DNA from 2 places in the Lysobacter sp. DMC104 genome. Region 2 is predicted to be linked to the other one. Evidence: riboswitches for the same ligand, from Rfam matches in the RefSeq annotation. Region 2 holds a riboswitch; the other holds the start of a gene.
The links. Region 2 has a riboswitch for cobalamin ahead of ACT53R_RS16135 (ribonucleoside-diphosphate reductase subunit alpha). Riboswitches for the same ligand answer to the same signal wherever they lie in the genome.
Positions count from the first base shown of each region.

Region 1: it holds a riboswitch for cobalamin, as region 2 does, so the genes downstream of both, btuB (TonB-dependent vitamin B12 receptor) here and ACT53R_RS16135 (ribonucleoside-diphosphate reductase subunit alpha) in region 2, are expected to answer to the same signal.

Region 1 covers NZ_JBQUZW010000011.1:108,993-113,405, reverse strand. The annotation lists gene ACT53R_RS14695 (hypothetical protein) at 1-479, opposite strand, end outside; gene btuB (TonB-dependent vitamin B12 receptor) at 646-2,505, opposite strand; cobalamin riboswitch at 2,633-2,862, opposite strand; gene ACT53R_RS14685 (TfoX/Sxy family protein) at 2,898-3,269, opposite strand; gene ACT53R_RS14680 (GAF domain-containing protein) at 3,310-3,804, opposite strand; gene bioD (dethiobiotin synthase) at 3,891-4,413, shown strand, end outside.
Region 2 covers NZ_JBQUZW010000013.1:54,420-58,832, forward strand. The annotation lists gene sucC (ADP-forming succinate--CoA ligase subunit beta) at 1-951, shown strand, start outside; gene sucD (succinate--CoA ligase subunit alpha) at 1,037-1,912, shown strand; cobalamin riboswitch at 2,045-2,286, shown strand; gene ACT53R_RS16135 (ribonucleoside-diphosphate reductase subunit alpha) at 2,530-4,413, shown strand, end outside.

The DNA.
Region 1 (4,413 bases), on a different contig from region 2:
TGGTCGTCGCGCTCGATCCGGCCGCTCACGTCGGGCAGGAACACATCGCTGCCGGCGGCAGGACGGAACAGCGCCTGCTGGCGCGTGAACTTGGTCCTGCCGACCAGCTCCAGAGCGTAATGCGAGGCGATCTCACGCAATGCGTCTTCGCTGGCGTCGTTGCCGAATCGCAGCGAGAGCAGGCCGGTCGGGTAGCGCGGGCGGCCGGCGTCGTCGACCAGCGCCGGCAGCACCACGTAGGCATCGCCCAGCAGCCGGTGCAGGCTGGTCCAGCCGGCGCGCACGCTGCGGGGCCGGCGCTTGAGCCGCACCAGCCAGCCCGGCGTCGGCCCGGCGAGGGGCTCCACCTGCGCCTTGTCGGCGAGGCGTTCGGCCGGATCGGGCATCGACCCGCGCGCGGCCTTCTTCGCGGGCACGGTGGCGGCCGCGGGCCTGACCACGAAGAGGCCGGGGCTGAGTTGTTCGGACGGAGTCGGCATGGCGGTTGCCGGAGCGGGACGGCGGAGGGCGCGATTTCTGGACGGGCGTCGTGGAAACGATACGCCAAAACCATGACGGGCGAGGCCATGACGCCCGTCTTGCCGCCGTCCGGCCCGGGCGGGGATCCGCGCCCGGGCCGTCGGTCGCCGGGATCAATGGCCCGGATCAGCGGCCCGGATCGAAGCGGACCGCCACCGTCCAGGTCCGGCCGGCCTGGTTGTAGTAGGCCGCGGTTTCGTAGCGGCGATCGAACACATTGGCGACACCGGCCTGCAGCGTCCACGCGTCGGCGAGGCGGTACTCGGCGCGCACATCGAGCGTGGCGAAGCCGCCGAGGCGACGGCTGTTGGCCACGTCGTCCCAGCGCGCGCCCTCGGCCACGCCGGTCACGCCCACGCGCACGGCACCGAAGGCGCGGTCGACGTCCAGCCGCGCAGTCTCGCGGGCGCGGCGCGGCAGGTCCTTGCCGCGGTTGGTGCCGGCGGCGCGGTTCTCGGGATCCAGCCAACTGGCGGCGCCAGCGACGTTCCAGCCGTACAGCGTGCCGTCGGCGCGCAGCTCGGCGCCGCGCAGGCGGGCTTCGTCGATGTTGTTGGGCAGCCCCAGCGAGGCGTCGTAGGCGATCAGGTCGTCCACGCGGGTCTCGAACGCATCGAGATGCACGCCGATGGCGTCGCCGCGCCACGCCAGCCCGGCCTCGGCCGTGCGCGAGGCTTCCGGACGCAGCGCCGGGTTGCCGAAGAACGGGTAGTACAGCTCGTTGAAGGTCGGCGCCTTGAACGCGGTGCCGTAGCCCGCGGTCACGCGCCAGCCGTCGCCGAAGCCCAGGCCCCACGCGGCGTTGCCGGTGGTCTTGCCGCCGAACTGGTCGTTGTCGTCGCGGCGCAGCGCGAGCTGCACGTCGTGCTTGCCGAAGCGGCCCTGGTACTGCGCGAACGCCGCGCGATCGCCGCGGCGGCGGTCGTCGTAGTCGGTGTCGCTGCTGACGCGATCGCGCAGCCAGTCGGCGCCGACGGTGATCGTCTGGCCTTCGGCCGGCACGAGGTCGGCCTGCACCGACGCGGTGTCGCGGCGGCCGGAAAAGAAGCCGTTCGGCGCATCGCCGAGGAAGTTGTCGGAACTGTCCTTGTTGCTGCCGGCGGACACGGTCAGCGTGAACGCATCGCTCGCCTTCCACTGCAATTGCGCGCCGACCGCCTGCTGCACGATGTCGGAGTTGTCGACGAAACTGCCGTCGTAGTCGTTGTGGCCGCTGACGTGCAGCGCGTGCGCCTGCAGCGTGACGGCGTCGCCGATCGTGACGCCGCCGCGCACCGACACCGCGCGGTTCTCGTAACCGTCGCGGTCGGTCTGGCCGTCGACGAAGCAGCCGGCGAACACCGGGAATCCCGCGCCGCGGCAGGCGTCGATGCCGTCGGTCGTCACCAGCCCGGCGTCGAATCCGAACCAGCCGCGGTCGTTGCCGCCGCCGAAGCCGAGGCCGCCTTCGCGGCGGCCGTGGCTGCCGGCACCGGCGTGGAAGCGGAACGTCGCCGCGCCCTGGTCGCGACGGGTGAAGATCTGGATCACGCCGCCGATGGCGTCGGAGCCGTACAGGCTGGAGCGCGGGCCGCGGACGATCTCGATGCGGTCGATCAGCGCGATCGGCAGGTCCTGGAACGAGGCCAGGCCCGACGTCGCCGAGCCGATGCGCACGCCGTCGACCAGCACCAGCACGTGGTCGGATTCGGCACCGCGCACGAACAGCGTGCTGAGCTTGCCTTCGCCGCCCTGGTTGCTGAGGTTGATGCCGGCGCGGCCGCGCAGCAGTTGGCCGAGCGAGGCGGCCTGGCTGCGCTGGATCGCGTCGCGGTCGATCACTTCGACCGGCGCCAGCGCGGCGTCGGCGGTGACCGCCGTGCGCGTGGCGGTGACGACGACCGTGTCGAGCGCATCGGCATCATGGCCGGCGTCGGCGGAAAAGGCGGAAGGGGAGAACAGCGCGGCCGGGATGGCCAGCGCCAGCGTGATCTTGCGGAAAGACATTCGGGACTCCATCGCGCGCACCCGCGCGGCGAGACATCAGGCGGGAAGTCGCGAACGGAGGACAGGCTGCGAGCGGCGGACCGCGCAGGCGCGGGCGGCGACATCGCCGCGACGCCCTCCGCATCGCAACCGTGTGGACTTCGTGGCCGGTCTCCGGACTCGCGCGCGAACGGACGGAACCGTTCGGTCGTCGCGCCTTCCCGTGGAGACCACAGTGGCGGATGCGACGATTTGACGCGCTTACCGTTGCGGGGGCAGTGCCGGGATCGTTCCGGACATGTGCCGGAACCCACCGGCTTCCCGTTTCAATCCGGTGGCGAATACCACCGCCGGATCACCGCGAAGCGCGCGCAGTGTAGCCGATCGCCCCGAGCCGGGGGCGGGCAGGCGGCTCAGTCGCCGCTGTCGGGCTCGTCGAACAGGCGGAAGGCCGGGGCGGCCTCCTCGCGGGCGGTGTGCGTGGTGGTCACCGGCGATGCGACCGGGCGGCCACGCGGTGGCGGCAGCAGGGCGATGGCGGCGTCGGCGGCGACCAGCAGTTCGCTGCGGCGTTCGGCCGGGACTTCCTGCCAGTGGCAGTCCATCAGCGCACCTTCCAGTGCATACAGCAGATTGAGGCTGGGCTTGAAGCCCGCGCGCTTGACGCGCATGAAGGCTTCCAGCGCGCCGATCGCGCGCAGGTCTTCTTCGGTGCGCAGGCCGACCTGGCGCAGCCATGCCGCGCTTTTCGGACCGATGTTGCGGAGTTTGATGGACGTCGCCATGGGCGGTTGGGATCGCGAAGTGAAATCGTGGCGTCGCGGCTCAACCGTCCGTGCGCAGACTGCGCACGAACAGCGCCGCGATCGTTTCGAGCCCTGCCTGATCTTCAACGCCGAATCGGTCCGGAACCGGACTGTCCAGATCGAACACGCCGACCAGTGCGCCGTCGTGCACCAGCGGCACCACCAGCTCCGAACGCGAGGCGGCATCGCAGGCGATGTGGCCCGGGAACGCATGCACGTCCGCGATGCGCTGGGTCTGCCGCGTCCGTGCCGCCGCGCCGCACACGCCCTTGTCGAGCGGGATGCGCACGCAGGCGGGCAGGCCCTGGAACGGACCGACCACCAGTTCGGTGCCGTCGAAGAAGTAGAAGCCGACCCAGTTGAGGTCGGGCAGCGCGTGGTACACCAGCGACGACAGGTTCGCCGCGTTGGCGATGCGATCGTGTTCGCCCGCGAGCAGGGCGTCCGCCTGTGCGGCGAGCTGGGCGTACTGTTCCGGCTTGTCGCCGGTGAGCGGAATGGCGGCGAAACTCATGCCCGCAGTGTAACAGCGCCGCCGTGGCGCCTTACCATGCCCTTCCGCGCGGCCGCACCGCGCCGTCCACGCATGGATTCCCGACGATGACCGCATCGCCGCCCGACTTCCGCAGCCTCTACGTCACCGGTACCGACACCGGCGTGGGCAAGACCGTGGCCAGCGTCGCGCTGCTGCACGCCTGGCGTGCGCGCGGCCTGCGCGCGACCGGCATGAAACCGATCGCGAGCGGCTGCGAGGCCACGCCCGACGGCTGGCGCAACGACGACGCCCTGCGCCTGCAGGCCGCCAGCGATCCGCGCCCGGCCTACGGCGACGTGAATCCCTGGGCGTTGCCCGCGCCGACCGCGCCTGCGCTCGCCGCCCGCGCGGTCGGCACGGCCATCACGCCGGCGCCGATCCTCGCCGCCCACGCACGGCTTGCCGCTCGGGCCGACTGCGTGCTGGTGGAAGGCGTCGGCGGTTGGGATGCGCCGCTGGACGAGGCGTTCTCGCAAGCCGACCTGGTACGCGCGCTGTCGTTGCCGGTGGTGCTGGTCGTCGGCCTGCGCCTGGGTTGCCTCAACCACGCCGCGCTGACTGCGCGCGCGATCGCCGCCGACGGCTGCA
Region 2 (4,413 bases):
TACGCCAAGGGCATGCTCGGCACGAAGATGTCGACCTACCAGTCCGCGGGCGTCGCGCTGCCGGTCGACAGCGTGCTGGTCACGCAGGCCACCGACATCGCGCAGGAGCTCTACCTGTCGGTGCTGGTCGACCGCAGCAGCAAGGCGGTCACCTTCATCGCCTCCGCCGACGGCGGCGTCGAGATCGAGAAGACCGCGGTCGAGAACCCCGACGCGATCAAGACCCTGCACGTGAACTACGTCCAGGGCCTGCAGCCGTACCAGTGCCGCGACATGGGCTTCGCCCTCGGCCTCAATGCGAAGCAGGTCGGCCAGCTGACCAAGATCATGCTGGGCCTGTACCGCCTGTTCAACGAGAAGGACCTGGCGCTGGTCGAACTCAACCCGCTCGCCATCCTCACCAACGGCGACCTCGCCGTGCTCGACGGCAAGATCAACTCCGACGACAACGCGACGTTCCGTCATCCGGAACTGGCCGCGATGCGCGACATTCGCCAGGAGGACGAGACCGAGGTGCTGGCCAGCCAGCACGACCTCAACTACGTCACGATGGACGGCAACATCGGCTGCATGGTCAACGGCGCCGGCCTCGCGATGGCGACGATGGACGTGATCAAGCTCAACGGCGGCGAGCCGGCGAACTTCCTCGACGTCGGCGGCGGCGCCAACAAGGAGCGCGTGACCGAGGCGTTCAAGCTGATCCTCCGCGATCCCGACGTGAAGGCGATCTTCGTCAACATCTTCGGCGGCATCGTCCGCTGCGACATGATCGCCGAGGGCATCATCGCCGCGGTGAAGGAAGTCGACGTGAAGGTGCCGGTGATCGTGCGTCTCGAAGGCACGAACGTGGACGCCGGCAAGGCGCTGCTGAAGTCCTCGGGCCTTGCCATCATCCCCGCCGACGACATCAACGACGGCGCGAAGAAGGCCGTCGCGGCCGTCGCCGCCTGATCCGGGATTTTGTAGGGCGGGTCTCGACCCGCCTCCAACGCATACAGGAAAGGCGGGTCGAGACCCGCCCTACGGGATAAAAGCAATGTCCGTCCTCGTCAACAAGAACACCAAGGTCATCGTCCAGGGCTTCACCGGCCAGCAGGGCACCTTCCACGCGCAGCAGATGCTCGACTACGGCACTCAGGTCGTGGGCGGCGTCACCCCGGGCAAGGGCGGCACCGAGCACATCGGCCTGCCGGTCTTCAACACCGTCGCCGAAGCCGTGAAGGCCACCGGCGCCGACGCCTCCGTCATCTACGTGCCGCCGCCGTTCGCGGCCGACGCGATCATGGAAGCGGCCGACGCCGGCATCAAGGTGATCGTCGCGATCACCGAAGGCATCCCGGTGCTCGACATGCTGCGCGCCAAGAACGCGCTGAAGGGCTACCCGGACACCGTGCTGATCGGCCCGAACTGTCCGGGCGTGATCACGCCGGGCGAATGCAAGATCGGCATCATGCCGGGCCACATCCACATGCCGGGCAAGATCGGCATCGTCTCGCGCTCCGGCACGCTGACCTACGAAGCCGTGAAGCAGACCACCGACGCCGGCCTCGGCCAGTCGACCTGCATCGGCATCGGTGGCGACCCGATCAACGGCACCAACTTCATCGATGCGCTGAAGCTGTTCCAGGACGACCCGCAGACCGAAGGCATCATCATGGTCGGCGAGATCGGCGGCAGCGCCGAAGAAGAAGCCGCCGAATACATCTCGAAGCACGTGACGAAGCCGGTGGTCGGCTTCATCGCTGGTGCCTCGGCCCCGAAGGGCAAGCGCATGGGCCACGCCGGCGCGATCGCCTCCGGCGGCACCGGCACCGCCGAGGGCAAGTTCGCCGCGCTGGAAGCGGCGGGCGTGACCACGGTGAAGTCGCCGGGCGACCTCGGCGCCGCCATCGCGAAGCGTCTGGCGAAGTAATCCGCGCACGATTCGCGCCCGGCGCCGCGCCGGTTCGCGCAGTCCGACGAAGGCCGCCTCCGGGCGGCCTTCGTTTTGCCTCGCCGTGGCCGGTACCACGACATTTGGTGTTGACCCTCTGCGGCGAGCCCATTATGTTGTGCGCGTCGAAGGTGCCGACTCCGCCCGGAGTCGGCTGAAATGGGAATCCGGTGCGGCAGGCGACCTCGGTCGACCGCCCATTCCGGAGCTGCCCCGCAGCGGTAACTGGGAACGACCCGCGTCAATGGCACTGGCTTCGCCCGCAACGGGCGCGCCGGGAAGCGACGCGCAGTAGGTGCGACTCCGGTCGCGTGCCCGTGAGCCCGAAGACCTGCCTCGACCGACGCCTTCCTTCCGGCGTCGTCTGGCCACCGTCTCCGCGGGGAGCGCAGGTCGACGTCGTGCGATGCGCCGCGTGCGCACGCCGGCTCGTGCCGTTTCGCCACCGCGTCGATGCAGGCCCGCCCGAGGGGGCGGGGGCCGGCGTTGTGCGCGACCCGTCGTTCCCCCGCGATGCCGGTCGTCCGTCCGCGTCCCCTCCGCGCCCGGTCGCATGCGCCGCTCCCGCTCCCTCTCCCTTTTTCCGGAGAGCCCGCATGCGCCACGACACCCTCCTCGCCACTTCCCCCATCCCGTCCGTCGCGACCGTCCCCGTCCGCCAGGCCGATTTCGCCCTCGTGCCGCCGCACGCGCCCGTCACCATGACCGTGACCAAGCGCGACGGCCGCCGCGAGCCGGTCGACGTCGGCAAGATCGTGCGCGCCGTGCAGCGCTGCTGCGACGGGCTCGACGACATCGATCCGATGCGCGTCGCGCTGAAGACCATCGCCGGCATCTACGACGGCGCGACCACGCGCGAGCTCGACGAACTCTCGATCCGCACCGCCGCTGCGTTCATCGCCGACGAGCCGCAGTACGCGCGCCTCGCCGCGCGCCTGCTGTCCGGCTGCATCGACAAGGAAGTGGCGGGCCAGGGCGTGCACTCGTTCTCGCAGTCGATCGCGCTGGGCGCGGAACTCGGCCTGATCAACGATCGCCTGCGCCAGACGGTCGAGCAGCACGCGCGCAAGTTCAACGATGCGATCGATCCTGCGCGCACGCGGCGCTTCGAGTACTTCGGCCTGCGCACGCTGCACGACCGTTACCTGCTGAAGCATCCGCAGCGGCGCACGGTGATCGAGACGCCGCAGCAGTTCTTCATGCGCATCGCGGTGGCGCTGAGCGAGACGCCGGGCGACGCGCTGGAACTGTACCGGCTGATGTCGTCGCTGGATTACCTGCCCAGCTCGCCGACGCTGTTCAATTCCGGCACGCGCCACGAGCAACTGTCGTCGTGCTTCCTGCTGGATTCGCCGCAGGATTCGCTCGCCGACATCTACGCGCGCTACGCCGACGTCGCGCAGCTGTCGAAGTTCTCCGGCGGCATCGGCCAGGCGTATTCGCGCATCCGTTCGCGCGGCGCCCTGATCCGCAGCACCAACGGCCGCGGCAACGGCATCGTGCCGTGGCTGAAGACGCTGGACGCCTCTGTCGCGGCGGTGAACCAGGGCGGCAAGCGCAAGGGCGCCGCCTGCATCTATCTCGAGACCTGGCACGCGGACATCGAGGAATTCCTCGAACTGCGCGACAACACCGGCGACGAGATGCGCCGTGCGCACAACCTCAACCTCGCCAACTGGATCCCCGACCTGTTCATGCAGCGCGTGGAAAGCGACGGCGACTGGTCGCTGTTCGATCCGGACGCGGTGCCGGCGTTCGTCGACCTGTGGGGCGAGGCCTTCGAGCGCGCCTACGTGCAGGCCGAGCTGCAGGGGCTCGCGGTGCGCACGGTCAAGGCGCGCGCGCTGTACGCGCGGATGATGAAGACGTTGGGCGAGACCGGCAACGGCTGGATGACGTTCAAGGATGCGTCGAACCGCACCTGCAACCAGGTCGGCCCCGGCCGCACCGTGCACCTGTCGAACCTGTGCACCGAGATCCTCGAGGTTACGTCGTCGGACGAGACCGCGGTGTGCAACCTCGGCTCGATCAACCTCGCGCAGCATGTCGCCGAGGACGAACGCGGCGCGCCGGTCTTCGACTTCGACAAGCTCGCCGAGACCGTGCGCGTGGCCGTGCGCCAGCTCGACCGTGTGATCGACCTGAACTTCTACCCGATCGAGACCGCGCGGCGCTCCAACCTGCGCTGGCGCCCGGTCGGGCTGGGCGTGATGGGCCTGCAGGACGTGTTCTTCCGCCTGCGCCTGCCGTTCGATTCCGCCGAGGCGCTGGCGCTGTCCACGCGCATCTCAGAACGCATCTACCTGCATGCGCTGGAGGCGTCGTGCGACCTTGCCGAACGCCACGGCGCGCATCCGGCCTTCGCCGAGACGCGTGCCGCACAGCATGCATTGCAGTTCGACCTGTGGGGCGTCGAGCCGTCCGAACGCGACGTCTGGGCGACGCTCAAGGCGCGGATCGCCGCGCACGGCCTGCGCAAC